DNA from 2 places in the Allorhizobium sp. nf9_anc genome. Region 1 is predicted to be linked to the other one. Evidence: predicted binding sites of a transcription regulator. Region 1 holds the regulator's gene; the other holds the start of a gene.

Region 1 (7,625 bases):
TGATGGCTGCCTTGACTGCTTCCAGATCGCCGAAGGGCACCTGGTCGAAACCGGGGGCCTTCGGGCCGAAGCCTTCGAGATACTTTTCCTGACCACCGGCGGCGATCGTCGCGATGGTGCGGCCGTGGAAGGCGCCTTCCATCGTGATGATGTGGAACTTCTCAGGATGCCCCTTGGCAAAGTGATAGCGGCGCGCCGTCTTGATCGCGCATTCCAGCGCTTCCGCACCCGAATTGGTGAAGAAGACGCGATCGGCAAAGGTGACGTCCGTCAGGCGCTTGGCCAGAACTTCCTGGCCCGGCACTTCATAGAGGTTCGACAGATGCCAGACCTTGTCGGCCTGATCCTTCAGCGCGCCGACGACATGCGGATGGCCGTGACCGACAGAAGTTACTGCCACACCGGCTGCAAAATCGAGATATCGCTCGCCACTCTCCGTTACAAGCCAGACGCCCTCGCCTCGCTCGAAACGCAGCGGCGCCCGATTGTAGGTCTGGTAGAGCGGCGTAGCTTCGGCCATGGCTGTCACAATCCTTCTCGACGATCCGTCCGGGGACGGCGGGACGCCTCAGAGGTCCCGGAAAAATTAAAAATGCCGCCTCGCGGCGGCGGGGGCACTATCCGCATTCGCCCCTGCGATGTCAACGTTTTCTGCAGGAATCGCAGGAGTAGGCACGGATTCGGCCGACACGCGCAGCACGAGCGTCGGGGAAGATTCCACCTGTTGCATACTTGACTCACTCGGGAAGCAAGTTGGGGAAAACCGCGAAATCGATTCCAGATGATTCCTGCGACTCTTGTCACGGAGTCAGCCGACCTCTAGGTTAAATTTCATTAATAGATTGCATGCGGCGGAAGTGCTCACCGACAGTATCGAGGCGGCTTTGTTTCGGATTCGTTCGAAGCAACGGTGACGGATTCTGCCATCACAGACGCGAGCGGCGGAGAGAATTGGCATGACGACTATGCAATGGACTGATGATCGGGTCGAGAGACTGAAGCGGCTGTGGGCTGAAGGCCTCAGCGCGAGCCAGATTGCAGCACAACTCGGTGGCGTAAGCCGCAATGCCGTTATCGGCAAGGTGCACCGCCTTAACCTTCCCGGCCGCGCAAAGGCTGGCGGCAGCTCGTCTGCGGCCCGTCCGGCAAAGCGCCCGGCACAGACCCAGCGTCCGGCCACTTTCCAGAACCGTCCGGCGGCTAACACGACCACTCGCACGGTAACCCGCGCTGCCGGCGCAACCATGCTGAAGGAAGAGGTCGAAGTCGAAGCCTACGAGGAAGTCGAAGTTCGTCGTTCCCTCAACGTGGTTGTCCCGATCTCGCGTCGTCTGGCGCTGACGGAACTGACCGAGCGCACGTGCAAGTGGCCGATCGGCGATCCGATGAAGGACGACTTCCACTTCTGCGGCTGCGAAATCGCCGATAGCGCGCCTTATTGCACCTATCACGCGAAGCTCGCCTATCAGCCGGTCAGCGAACGCCGCAAGGCCGCCCGCTGATCCATCGGCAAGATCAAGACATGCAACGGGTCCTTCGGGGCCCGTTTTCTTTTTGGGCTCTTGCCTGAAACGAAAAGGGCCGCAGCGGATGATCCGTGCAGCCCCTCAATCGAAATAATTGGCTTACTCAGGCTTCCATGGAATAACCCGCGCCGCGCACGGTGCGGATGACATCCTGCATGTTGGAGAAGTTCAGCGCCTTGCGCAGGCGCCCGACATGCACGTCAACGGTGCGTTCGTCTACATAGATGTCGTGACCCCAGACACCGTCCAGCAGTTGGGAGCGCGAGAAGACGCGGCCCGGCGATGCCATCAGGAATTCCAGCAGCCGGAACTCGGTCGGCCCAAGGCGAACCTCGCGGCTCTTGCGATGCACGCGGTGCGTCTCGCGGTCGAGCTCGATATCGCCGCAGCGCAGGACGCTGGAGAGAACCTCGGGTTTGGCGCGGCGGAGCATGGCCTTGACGCGGGCCATCAGCTCCGGCGTCGAGAAGGGCTTGACGACATAGTCGTCGGCACCCGTTGCCAGGCCACGTACCCGCTCACTTTCCTCGCCACGAGCCGTCAGCATGATGATCGGCAGGCGCTCGGTCTCGGGGCGGACCCGAAGCCTGCGGCAGAGTTCGATGCCGGACACGCCGGGCAGCATCCAGTCGAGGATCAGAAGGTCCGGAACCCGCTCCTGCAAGCGGATTTCAGCCTCGTCACCCCTGAGGATCGTCTCGACTTCATAGCCCTCGGCTTCAAGATTGTAGCGAAGGAGGACCGAGAGGGCCTCCTCGTCTTCCACCACGGCGATTTTCGGCTGCATCAGGCATTAACCCCGCTGGACAACGTCACTCGGTGAGCGCGCCGACGGAAGAGGTCAGGTCTTCCTTCGGACGTTCACCTTCCGGCTGCGCACCGGTCGTCATATAGTAGATCGTCTCGGCGATGTTGGTCGCGTGGTCGCCGATGCGCTCGATGTTCTTGGCGCAGAAGAGAAGATGGGTGCAGCTGGTGATGTTGCGCGGATCTTCCATCATGTAGGTCAGCAGCTCGCGGAATAGCGAGGTGTAGATGGCATCGATCTCCTCGTCGCGGTCACGGATCGACTTGGCCTTTTCGGCCGAGCGCGTCGTGTAGACGTCGAGGACTTCCTTGAGCTGGGCCAGCGCCAGATCCGAGAGATGCTCGAGACCGCGGGCGAGCTTGCGCGGCACACCGGTCGCCTGGACGGCGACGACGCGCTTGGAGTTGCTCTTGCCGAGATCGCCGACGCGCTCGAGGTCGGCGGCGATGCGAAGAGCGCCGATGATCTCGCGCAGGTCGGAGGCAACCGGCTGACGCTTGGCGATGGTGATCACCGCCTTGTCGCCAATCTCGCGCTCCATGGCGTCCATCAGGACGTCATCGGAGATCACCTTCTGGGCAAGCGCCGCATCGGAATTCACCAGAGAACGTACGCTTTCGGCGACCATCTGTTCTGCCAGACCGCCCATTTCGGAGATGCGGCGCATCAGGAACTTCAGTTCCTCGTCGAAGGCCGAGTAGATGTGAGAGGAGCCCATTTGAAACGTCCTTGAAATTGAGTTCAACCGTGGATGACGTCGAGGCTCAGCCGAAGCGGCCCATGATGTAATCCTGGGTGCGCTGGTCATCCGGATTGGTGAACATCTTGTCGGTGTCGTTCTCTTCGACCAGTTCGCCGAGGTGGAACATCGCCGTGCGCTGGGAAACGCGTGCGGCCTGCTGCATCGAGTGCGTCACGATGACGATCGTGAAGTTTTCGCGCAGTTCGTGGATCAGTTCCTCGACCTTGGCGGTCGCGATCGGGTCGAGCGCAGAGCAAGGTTCGTCCATGAGGATGACTTCGGGGCTGACGGCCACGGCGCGTGCGATGCACAGACGCTGCTGCTGACCACCGGAGAGGCCGGTACCAGCCGAGTCCAGACGATCCTTGACCTCGTTCCAGAGACCGGCCTTCTGCAGGGCGGTCGCAACGATCTCGTCCAGGTCGGACTTGTTGCGGGCGAGACCGTGGATGCGGGGACCGTAGGCAACGTTCTCGTAGATCGACTTCGGGAACGGGTTCGGCTTCTGGAACACCATGCCGACCTTGGCGCGCAGCTGCACCGGATCGACCTTGGCGTCGTAGATGTTTTCCGCGTCGATCATGATGTTGCCTTCGACGCGGCAGCTCGCGATCGTATCGTTCATGCGGTTGATGCAGCGCAGGAAGGTCGACTTGCCGCAGCCCGACGGGCCGATGAAGGCCGTGACGGAACGGGGGCGGATGTCGATGTTGACATCCTTCAGGGCGTGCTTGTCACCGTAGAAGACCTGCACATTGCGGGCGGTGATCTTGGTTTCAGTCATAGGTGGCGCTTTCGTCGTGGTCATCTTAGTCGCGAGATTGTTCATCATGATACAGCTCCTTACCAGCGACGCTCGAAACGGCGACGAAGAATGATTGCGATCAGGTTCATCAGGATCAGGAACACCAGGAGGACGATGATGGCACCGGAGGCGCGCTCCACGAAGGCCGGGTCGCCACGCTGTGTCCAGTTATAAACCTGGACCGGCAGAGCTGAAGCCGGCTGGAAGAAGCCGTCCGGCGGACCTGCCGGGTATTCGCGTACGAAGGCGACCATGCCGATCAGCAGCAGGGGCGCCGTTTCACCGAGCGCGCGGGCGAGACCGATGATCGCACCCGTCAGGATGCCCGGCATGGCGAGCGGCAGGACGTGGTGGAAGATCGACTGCATCTTGGAGGCGCCGACGCCGAGGGCCGCATCGCGGATCGACGGAGGCACGGCCTTGAGTGCCGAACGGGTGGCAATGATGATCGTGGGCAGTGTCATCAGCGTCAGGACGAGACCGCCGACGATCGGCGCCGACTGCGGCAGGCCGACGAAGTTGATCAGCACGGCGAGGCCAAGGATACCGAAGACGATCGAGGGAACGGCCGCGAGATTGGCGATATTGACCTCGATCAGGTCAGTGAACCAGTTCTGCGGTGCAAACTCCTCGAGATAGATCGAGGTGGCGACACCGAGCGGCAACGCCAGCACCAGGACGATCAGCATCATGTAAGCCGAGCCGATGACCGCAATGCCGAGGCCTGCCGCCTCCGGACGCGTGTCGGATGCGTCGGGCGCGGTGAAGAAGCCCCAGTTGAATTTCGTCACCAGAATGCCGGCTTCCTTCAGCTGGTCTGCGAGGACGAGCTGTTCCGGCGAGACATTGCGATCGAGAGCAGCGCTCTCCATCGTCACGCGACCCTTGTAGTAACCATCGATACGGCCACCAGCGAGAAAGTCGAATGGATAGGTCTGGCCGATGACAGAGGGATCGGCGAGGACGAAGCGGCGAAGATCGGCGGCCGCTTCCTTCGAAATGAGCTCTGCTGCAGCCTTGGGCGTGAGACCGTCGGCAACAAGTCCCTTGTCTTCAAGAGCCTTGGCGACAGCCTGCTCGATGAGCGGCGCATAGCCAAAGGTACTGACCTTGGCGATCTCCGCTGGATCGCGGTTGCCAGCCTTGTCGAGCCTCGCCGGGTCCATGTAGACGTCGAGCGTGATGAAGGTCTGCTGGAACGACGACAAGCCGTTCGACATGATGGAGAGCAGCAGTCCGATGAGGGCAACGATCCCGAAGGTGACGGCAGCCTTGCCCCACATGCGGAAGCGGACTTCCTCCTTATTGCGACGGCGCGTGCGATCATCGACCGTCAGAATGGACTTCTTTTCCGTAGGCATGGGGGCGCCGATGGCGGTGATATCGGTCATTCGTACTGCTCCCGGTACTTGCGGACAATGTAGAGGGCTACGACGTTGAGGCCGAGCGTGATGACGAAGAGGGTAAGGCCGAGGGCGAAGGCGACCAGAGTCTCGGGGCTGGCGAACTCGGTATCCCCGGTCAGCTGGCTGACGATCTTGACCGTCACCGTGGTCATGGCCTCGAAGGGATTGATATCGAGTTTGGCAGAGGCGCCGGCGCCGAGGACCACGATCATGGTCTCACCGATGGCACGGCTTGCGGCGAGCAGGATCGCACCGACGATACCCGGAAGGGCTGCTGGCAGCACGACCTGCTTGATGGTTTCCGACTGCGTGGAACCCAGCGCGTAGGAGCCATCGCGCAGAGCCTGCGGCACGGCGTTGATGATGTCGTCCGACAGGGACGAGACGAAGGGGATGATCATCACACCCATCACGAGACCTGCGGTCAGGACGGATGAAGACGAGGTGCCGAGGCCGAGCGGCTCTGCGAAGTAGTCACGCAGGAACGGACCGACGGTCACCAGCGCGAACAGACCGTAGACGATGGTCGGGATGCCCGCCAGGACCTCGATCGCCGGCTTGACGATACCGCGGGTGTTCGGACCAGCATATTCCGACAGATACACCGCGATCATGAGACCGATCGGAACAGCGACGATCAGCGAGATGATCGAAACGTAGAAGGTACCCCAGAGCAGCGGAAGAATGCCGAGTTCGGAGCCACCACGGAACTGCGGGTTCCAGACGGTCGAGAAGAAGAACTCGCTCGCCGGATACATGGTGAAAAAGACATAGGTCTCGAAGACCAGCGATCCGACAATGCCGACCGTGGTCAGAATGGCGACCAGCGAAGAGAGCATGAGCACCGTCTTGACGAAGCTTTCGCTCAGATTGCGTGCGCGCAGTTCTGGGTTGACGCGAACATAGGCCAGCGGCAAGGCCGCAACGGCAAGCGCCAGCACAGCAATCGTCATCAGCAGATGGCCAAAGTCCGACTGGCTGCGATAGGCCTTGGCGGCTTCGAAGACTTCCACTGGAACTTCGGCACCGAGAGCCACGCCAACATCGGCGAGCCGGGCACGGACATTGCCGGCATCGAGCGCCTCGACGTCGACATCGGCACCTGCTTCTGCGGCACGCGCTTCGACGGCAGTGAGACCGTCGGCAATGCGGCGGACATCTGCCATAACGAGGCTTTGGGCGCCACCTTCAGGCACGACGCTGTCAGGAATGGTCGCACTGATGCGGCTTTCGACGATGGCAGGCTGAATGAAAAGCCAGGCCATGAGCAGCAGCAACGCCGGGACGGCAGTGACCAGAGCCACCACCTGGCCATAGTAGCCGGGCAGAGAGTGAAGCTTCGTGCCGCGCGCGGCCGAAACCGAAAGAGCCTGCCGTCGGCCGAGAACGAAGCCGAGTGCCGCAAGCACTAGTATACAGAGGACGATGATGCTCGCGTTCATGTTACCCGCCATTTCCCCAACAGAAAGAAACCGGCGGCACAAAACGTGCCGCCGGTCGCTTGATCAGATTAGTTCAGGGGCGCCATCGGCGTGCGAGCCTTGACGGCTGCCTGCGTTGCAGCCAGTTCCGGGTCGGAAACCAGGCCGTAAGCAGCAAGCGGACCATCCGGGCCAGCCATTTCGTCAGAAACGAAGAACTCTACGTATTCCTGGAGGCCAGGGATGACGTCGAGGTGTGCGTTCTTGACGTAGAAGTACAGCGGACGCGAAACCGGGTACTCGCCCTTGGCGATGGTTTCAACCGAAGGAACAACGCCGCCCATGGTGGCTACGCGCAGCTTGTCGGTGTTGTTCTGGTAGAAAGACAGGCCGAATACGCCGATGCCGTTCTTGTTGGCGTCAACGCGAGCGAGCGTCTCGGTGTAGTCGCCGTCGATGTCAACAGACGTGCCGTCGGTGCGGAGCGCCATGCAACCTTCTTCAGCCTTGTCTTCGTCGCCACCGGCGGCGGTCTTCAGGGCTTCGAACGTGCCGTTTTCTTCGCAACCAGCAACGATCACCTTGGTGTCGAACACTTCGCGGGTGCCGTGCTTGGTGCCCGGAACGAAAGCGAGGATCGGCTGAGCCGGCAGGTCGGCGCGGATTTCATTCCAGGCCTTGTAGGGGTTGTCGACCAGCTGGCCGTCCTTGAGGACCTTGGCAGCGAGAGCATTGTGCCAATCCGACGGGGTGAATGCAAATTCCGGACCAGCGATATCCGAGGCAAAGACGATGCCATCGTAACCGATGCGAACTTCCTGGATGTCGGCTACGCCGTTGGTCTTGCAGAGCTCGATGTCGGACTTGCTGATGCGCGACGAAGAGTTGGCGATGTCGATGGTGTTCTCGCCCACGCC
Region 2 (7,625 bases), 570 kb from region 1:
CGGCCCAGGCTCAGGTCATCCGCCCGGTGGCTCCGATCGCAGCGACCACCGATGCCACAACCGTTCAGTATCGGGACCGCTACGAGCGCCGTTTCGACCGTCGCATAGAGCGCCGTATCGATCGCCGCATCGACCGCTACGAGCGCGCTCGCTACTGGAATGGCCACCGCGGTTACAGCGAGCGCCGCGCGGGCTACCGTTACCATAACGGCTACTGGTATCCGCTCGCAGCCTTCGCAGCCGGCGCCATCATCGGCGGTGCGATTGCCCAGCCGCGTCCGGCGCCCGTCGCTCCGCGCGCAGCAGGCCTCAACCCGAGCCACTACGACTGGTGCCAGGCTCGCTATCGCTCATACGACAGCTACTCGAACACCTTCCAGCCGTATAACGGCCCACGCCAGCAGTGCCTGTCGCCTTACTATTGATCGACCGTGCTGACTGATCCGGCTTCCTCGAGAGGCCGGAAAGGGTTAACATCGAACCGCCCCGGCCCCGTGCCGCGGGCGGTTTTTTCGTAAGCCCGATCCGCCTGTTTCCTAACGGCAAAATCACCGCGTTAACCATTTGTTAACCAAATCGGCGCTACTCCTTTCATCAACGATTTGTTTACGTAGATGACCAAAGTGCTAACCGAACCCCGCTCCATCCGCATCAAGGGTAGATCCTTCCTGGCCGTCGTTCTGACGCCGGATCCGCCGTTCGACGACTGGCTCGTCCGGCTCGACGATCTCGCGGCTCGCTCGGCCGGTTTCTTTCTCGGTCGCCCCGTCGTTCTCGACGTGTCCGAGATCGAGATCGACCGTCCGCAGCTGAAGGCGCTGATCGCCGAACTCGCAGCGCGCAACGTCTCGATCATGGGCATCGAGGGTGGTCGCCCGTCGCTGGTCGAGCCGGGCATGCCGCCGCAGCTGAAGGGTGGCAAGCCCGCCGCCGACTACGAGGTGCCGCGCGAAGAAGCGCCTGAAGCCTCGGACGCCAAGCCCAAGGGCAAGGCGGAGAAGCAGCCGGCAGAGCAGGCACCGCCGCAAGTGGTGGTGCAGCAGAGCCCGGTTTCGGCCCCGTCGATGATCGTGCGCGAAACCATCCGCTCCGGTCAGTCGGTCATCTACACCCAGGGTGACGTCACGGTCATCGGTTCGGTCCAGTCTGGCGCCGAAGTGATCGCCGGTGGCTCCGTCCATATCTACGGCGCGCTGCGCGGCAGAGCACTCGCCGGATGCGTTGGCAATGCCGACGCAAGGATCTTCTGTCGTAAGTTCGAATCCGAGCTGGTTGCAATCGACGGCGTCTACGCGATGACCGACGACATGGATCCAGAATTGAAAGGGCATCCAGTTCAGCTTTGGCTGGAGGGGGATGCAATCATGACAGAGAGAATGACGTGAACTTGAGCGGGGACAGACAGGAGAACCACATGGGCAAGGTTATAGTCGTGACATCCGGCAAGGGCGGGGTCGGCAAGACCACCTCGACGGCCGCTCTCGGTGCAGCGCTGGCACAGCGCAATGAAAAAGTCGTCGTCGTCGATTTCGATGTCGGTCTTCGCAATCTCGATCTGGTGATGGGCGCCGAGCGCCGCGTCGTCTACGATCTGGTCAACGTGATCCAGGGCGATGCCAAGCTGCCGCAGGCGCTGATCCGCGACAAGCGCCTGGAAACGCTCTTCCTGCTGCCCGCCTCGCAGACCCGCGACAAGGACAACCTGACCGCCGAAGGCGTCGAGCAGGTCATCAACGAACTGAAGAAGTATTTCGACTGGATCATCTGCGACAGCCCGGCCGGCATCGAACGCGGTGCGACGCTTGCGATGCGCCATGCCGATATGGCCGTCGTCGTCACCAATCCGGAAGTCTCCTCGGTCCGCGATTCGGACCGCATTATCGGTCTGCTCGATTCCAAGACGCTCAAGGCCGAGCGCGGCGAGCGCATGGAAAAGCATCTCCTGCTCACCCGCTACGACGCCGTTCGCGCCCAGCGCGGCGACATGTTGAAGGTCGATGACGTGCTCGAGATCCTGTCGATCCCGCTGCTCGGCATCATCCCGGAAAGCATGGACGTGCTGCGCGCCTCCAACATCGGCGCTCCGGTGACGCTGGCCGACGCCCGCAGCGCGCCTGCGCTCGCATATTTCGACGCTGCCCGTCGTCTGGCCGGCGAGACCGTTCCGATCACCATCCCTGGCGAGAAGCGTGGCCTCCTCGACAAGATCTTCGCGCGGAGGGCCGCATGAGCATTTTCTCCCTGTTCCGCAAGCAGCGTTCCGCCCCGATGGCGCGCGAGCGACTGCAGGTCCTGCTCGCCCATGAACGGGCGTCGCTGGAAAGCGATCTGGTGGCTATCTTGCGTGAGGAAATCCTCGCCGTGATCGCCAAGCATGTCGAATTCGATCGTGACAAGGTGCAGATCAAGATGGACCGCGACGAAGACGTCTCGATCCTCGAGATCGACGTCGAGATCCCGCGCAACGCGCAGCGCCTAGCCGCCTGATCTGACGATCTTTTGCAATGAGAAAGGCCGCCGCCGGTATCCCCGGTCGGCGGCCTCTTCGTATGCTGGAAGGGCAGGGCGGTTATCCGCCCTGCCGCCAATCCCGAGATCAGCCGATCAGCGCATTGTCGTCATGCTTGATGGCAACAATCGTCGAGCGCGGCAGCTTGCCTTCGCCATCCGGGAAGGGGGCGGAGGGGTGCTGGATGCCGACGAACATGGTGCGCTTGTCGGAAGACCAGGTCATGCCGGTTACTTCGCCGCCCTTCGGGCCGGTCAGGAAGCGCTCGATGCGGCCCGTTGCCGGATCGCCCGCGAGCATCTGGTTGTTGCCCTGGCCGACGAAATCGCCTTCGTTCGAATCTTCGCCGTCCGTCTGGATCCAGAGCAGGCCGGTCGAATCGAACATCATGCCGTCAGGCGAGTTGAACATGTTGCCAGAATTGATGTTGGACGAACCCGCATAAGGGCTGTCCTTGTGCACATCGGGATTGCCGGCCATGACGAACAGGTCCCACTTGAACTTGCCATCGGCATGGTCGTCATTCTCAGGATACCAGCGCACGATCTGGCCAAACTCGTTGCCTTCGCGCGGGTTGACGGCATTGATCTCCATCACGTCGCCACCGGCATTCGTCCGCATCTTGCCGTCTTTCAGGACGGCACGGTTCGAATTGTTGGTAAGCGCGCAATAGGCTTCGATGGCGACCGGGTTGACCGCGACCCATTCGGGACGGTCCATGGTGGTGGCGCCGACCTTGGACGCGGCCTGGCGGGTGAAGACGCAGATCTCGTCCATCTTCATGCCGGTCGTCTCTTCCGTCAGTGCCAGCCATTCGCCGGTGCCTTCGTCGGAGAACTTGGCGACGTAAAGCATGCCCTCGTCGAGCAGCTTGGACGTGTCGCCGCCCGGCACGTAGATGCCGTTTGAGACATACTTGTAGAGGAACTCGCCGCGCTCGTCATCGCCCATATAGACGACAACGCGACCGTCACGGGCCACGACCACAGCGGCGTTCTCATGCTTGATGCGGCCGAGTGCAGTGCGCTTGATCGGGGTCGAAGATGCATCCGACGGATCGATCTCGACGACGTAACCGGCGCGGCGTGGCTCGTTCGGGTTCTTCGAAACGTCGAAGCGCTCGTCGAACTTCTCGTAGCCGTAGCGGGTCTCGGCTGCGATGCCGTAGCGCTTAAAGTCGTCGGGCATCGCGAAGTCGGCGACGGTCGAGCCGAAATAGCCGTTGAAGTTTTCTTCGCAGGTGAGGTAGGTGCCCCACGGCGTCTTGCCGGCGCCGCAGTTGTTGAAGGTCCCGAGACAGTCGACACCATTGGGATCGGCAGCCGTCTTGACCAGTTCGGAGCCGGCAGCCGGACCCGAGAGCTTCATCGGCGTGTTGTGATGGATGCGACGGTTGAACGGGCTGTCGACAACGATCTGCCAGCCGTCGGCGCCTTCGGTCACTTCCATGACGGTAACGCCCTGCATGTTCTGCAGGATCTTCACGTCGTCCATCGACTGCGGCATGCCTTCCGGCGCGTGCGGCAGGTTGGTTTCGTTGTTGACGTATTCGTGGTTGACCGCGATCACCTGATGATTGCCGATCGCAAAGGCTTCCATGCCGTCGGTGTTTTCACCGAAGACCTTGTCCGAATTCGCAAGCGAAACACCCTTCATCGGATCGATGTCGGAGGCGGTCGAAAACAGCGGCTGGCCCCACTTGGCAAGCGGCTTCCAGCTATAGCCTTCAGGCACATGCACGGTCGCGTCCGTCTGGGCGGCGATCGGCTTGAACGGGAAGCGCGAAGCGGCTTCCTGCGCGACGGCTGAGGTCGAGCTCATCAGGTTGCCGACCGAGCCCATGGCAACGGCAGCCGAGCCCATGGCCAGCACGCCGAGGAATCCACGACGCGAGATCGCGCGTTCGACGACGCGGTCGAAATCGGTCACGGCCGGCGGCGGGTTGTGCAGCTCGTCCCACTCGTCCCAGGACAGGTGATTGGTGTTGGTCTCGGTCATCGCTGAGCCTCCTATGGGTTGAAGTTCACCTCGGACTAGCCATCGCGGGTAACAGTCATGTGACGAAATCCGGGCAAGCCAGTGCATCGCAAATTGCTCATTGAGGAGACCCGAGGATGGCAGCGATCCTCTCATCTTCAAGTCCTTGTCGCTGTTTGTCTTTCCGGGGAGGTGCCGTCGATCCGCGCTTCCGTCGCTGCCCGGCTTTCACGCATCTTTGTTTGAGGCTTCGCCCGCGAACTTCTGGTGCCCCCATTTCGATGGTGGACGAGACCTCCTGCCGCATCCAAAAGATTTGACGTTTACGTAAAAATCAATTAGCCAAAGGGAAGAATGTGCCGCGCTTCCTGGGTGGAGACTGGGCGTGGCTTTGGACCATACGCCAGTTGGAGGAGCACGTCATGTACAAGGCGCCCGTTGAAGAGATCGCGTTTACCCTGAAGCATGTCGCGGGCCTGACCAAGGCCATCGAAGACGGCAAGCTAGGCGAGCTGAGTGACGATCTCGTTGATGCCATCCTCTCCGAAGCCGGCCGTTTCGCCAGTGATGAAGTCGCTCCGCTTGCCGAAATCGGCGACAAGCAGGGCGCCCGCATGGTCGACGGCAAGGTCTTCGTTCCCGATGGCTGGGACAATCTCTACCGCGCCTGGGCCGAAGGCGGCTGGAATTCTCTGACAGCGTCGGAAGACTTCGGCGGGCAGGGGCTTCCCCATATGCTCAATGTCGCCGCGCTCGAAATGTGGAATTCCGGCTCCATGGGCTTTGCCCTCGGACCGACGCTCACGATGGGCGCCGTCGATGCCGTGACCGCCCACGGCTCCGACGAGTTGAAGGCGAAGTATCTGCCCAAGATGGTCTCCGGCGAATGGACCGGCACCATGAACCTCACCGAGCCCCATGCCGGCTCGGATCTCGGCGTCATGAAGTCCCGCGCCGAGCGCCGCGATGACGGCACCTACCGCATCTTCGGCCAGAAGATCTACATCACCTGGGGCGAACACGAGATCACCGAGAACATCATCCATCTCGTTCTCGCGCGTCTTCCCGATGCGCCGGCCGGCACCCGCGGAATCTCGCTTTTCCTCGTGCCCAAGTATCTTGTGAACGACGACGGCTCGATCGGCGCCCGCAACGATCTCCACTGCCATTCGCTGGAGCACAAGCTCGGCATCCACGGCTCGCCGACCTGCACCATGATCTATGGCGACGGCAAGTATGGCGATGAAGCCGGCGCGATCGGCTGGCTGATCGGCGAGGAGAATAAGGGCCTCGCCTGCATGTTCACCATGATGAACAATGCCCGTCTGGCCGTCGGCATGCAGGGCGTCGCGATCTGCGAAGCCGCGACCCAGAAGGCCGTACAATATGCCAAGGACCGCACCCAAGGGAAGGCTCCCGGCTGGACCGGCTCCGGCATGTCGCCGATCATAGAGCATCCGGATGTCGCCCGCATGCTGGTGACCATGAAGGCGCTGACCCAAGGCTCGCGCGCCATCTGCTATGTCTGCGCCCACGCGACCGACATGAGCCATCACGCCGACGGCGACGAGGCCCGCCATTGGGCCGAGCGCGCGGCCCTCTTGACCCCGATCGCCAAGTCCTTCGCCACCGACGCCGGCGTCGATGTCGCCTCGCTCGGCATCCAGACCCATGGCGGCATGGGCTTCATCGAGGAAACGGGCGCTGCCCGCTACTGGCGCGACAGCCGCATCGCCCCGATCTACGAAGGCACCAACGGCATCCAGGCCGCAGACCTCGTCACCCGCAAGCTGCCGCTTTCCAACGGCAACCATGTCCGCGGTTACATCACCGAGCTCAAGCAGGTGGTGAACGCGGTGCGCGCCTCCAATCTCGAAGGCTTCGGCGACACCGCCGCCCGCCTTGACGCGAGCCTTGTCGATCTCGAAGACACCACCGAATGGCTGCTCTCGCAGCTGGCCGCAGGCAACGCGTCCGCAGCACTGGCAGGTGCCACACCCTACCAGCGCCTTTTCGGCCTCGCTTTGACCGGCGTCTACCTCGCCAAGGGCGCCCTTGCCGACGAGGACCATGGCCGCGACAACCGCCTGGCGCTCTGCCGCTTCGCCGCCGAGAACCTGATCGCCGAGACGGCGGCGCTGAAGGATCGTGTGGTCAATGGTGCCGCGAGCCTGGAAGCGGCACGCGCGCTGTTTGCCTGATCTCCCACCTCCCCCTTGAGGGGGGAGGTCGCCGCAAAGCGGCGGGTGGGGGTGACCCTGCCAAAACCAGCATATGTCGTTGTTCACCCCACCCCGGAGCTGCGCTCCGACCCTCCCCCTCAAGGGGAGGGTGGGGACCACCCGAGGAAGCCGAGATGACCGACCACATCCAGATCACCCGCCCAGAAGCCCATCCCGGCGTCCTCGTCCTGCGCTTCAATCGCCCGGACAAGAAGAACGCGATCACGCAAGCCATGTACCAGAAGCTGACCGCAGGTCTGCTGGAGGGCGAGCAGGACGACACGATCCGCGCCATCGTCTTCCTCGGCACTGAGGGCTGCTTCTCCGCCGGCAACGACATGGCCGATTTCCTGGGCTTCGCCATGGCTGGCGCTGTCGGCGAACCCGCTGCCTTCGGCCTCCTGCGCGCGCTGACCGAAGTCACGAAACCTCTGGTCTCCGGCGTCGACGGTCTCGCAATCGGCATCGGCACGACGCTGCACATGCATTGCGACCTGACGGTGGCCTCCGACCGCAGCCTGTTCAAGACGCCCTTCGTGGACTTGGCGCTCGTGCCCGAAGCCGCCTCCAGCCTGATTGCCCCGCGCATCATGGGCCACCAGCGCGCCTTTGCCATGCTCGCCGCCAGCGAAGGCTTCTCCGCTGAACAGGCCCGCGAGGCAGGCCTCATCTGGAAGGTCGTCGCGCCGGATCAGGTCGAGACTGAGACCCTGAAGATCGCCTCCTCGCTCGCGTCCAAGCCGCCTGCCGCGATGAAGATCGCCCGCGCTCTGGTGAAGGGCAGCGCCGACGAGGTGCGAACCCGCATGCAGGAAGAACTCGTACATTTCGTCGCCCAGCTGAAAAGCGCCGAAGCGCGCTCTGCCTTCGAAGCCTTCATGAAGGGCCGCGGATAAAACAGTCGGCCGTAAGTGAGG

Evidence for each region. The regulator PhoB, encoded in region 1, activates phosphate uptake and scavenging genes when phosphate is short. The targets are predictions, from matches to a motif close to TGTCATNNANCTGTCAT.
Region 2: AC02Y0_RS13705 (PhoX family protein) is a predicted target of PhoB. The motif match lies at 4,556-4,572, and genes of this name have one in related genera.

The regions. Positions count from the first base shown of each region.
Region 1 covers NZ_CM150481.1:3,358,834-3,366,458, forward strand. Annotated here, with positions in the region: gene AC02Y0_RS16370 (acetylornithine transaminase) at 1-520, opposite strand, end outside; gene AC02Y0_RS16375 (GcrA family cell cycle regulator) at 966-1,502, shown strand; gene phoB (phosphate regulon transcriptional regulator PhoB) at 1,630-2,313, opposite strand; gene phoU (phosphate signaling complex protein PhoU) at 2,339-3,052, opposite strand; gene pstB (phosphate ABC transporter ATP-binding protein PstB) at 3,099-3,884, opposite strand; gene pstA (phosphate ABC transporter permease PstA) at 3,920-5,272, opposite strand; gene pstC (phosphate ABC transporter permease subunit PstC) at 5,269-6,729, opposite strand; gene AC02Y0_RS16405 (substrate-binding domain-containing protein) at 6,798-7,625, opposite strand, start outside.
Region 2 covers NZ_CM150481.1:2,791,703-2,799,327, reverse strand. Annotated here, with positions in the region: gene AC02Y0_RS13725 (BA14K family protein) at 1-425, shown strand, start outside; gene minC (septum site-determining protein MinC) at 615-1,385, shown strand; gene minD (septum site-determining protein MinD) at 1,415-2,230, shown strand; gene minE (cell division topological specificity factor MinE) at 2,227-2,487, shown strand; gene AC02Y0_RS13705 (PhoX family protein) at 2,597-4,507, opposite strand; gene AC02Y0_RS13700 (acyl-CoA dehydrogenase) at 4,909-6,687, shown strand; gene AC02Y0_RS13695 (crotonase/enoyl-CoA hydratase family protein) at 6,843-7,604, shown strand.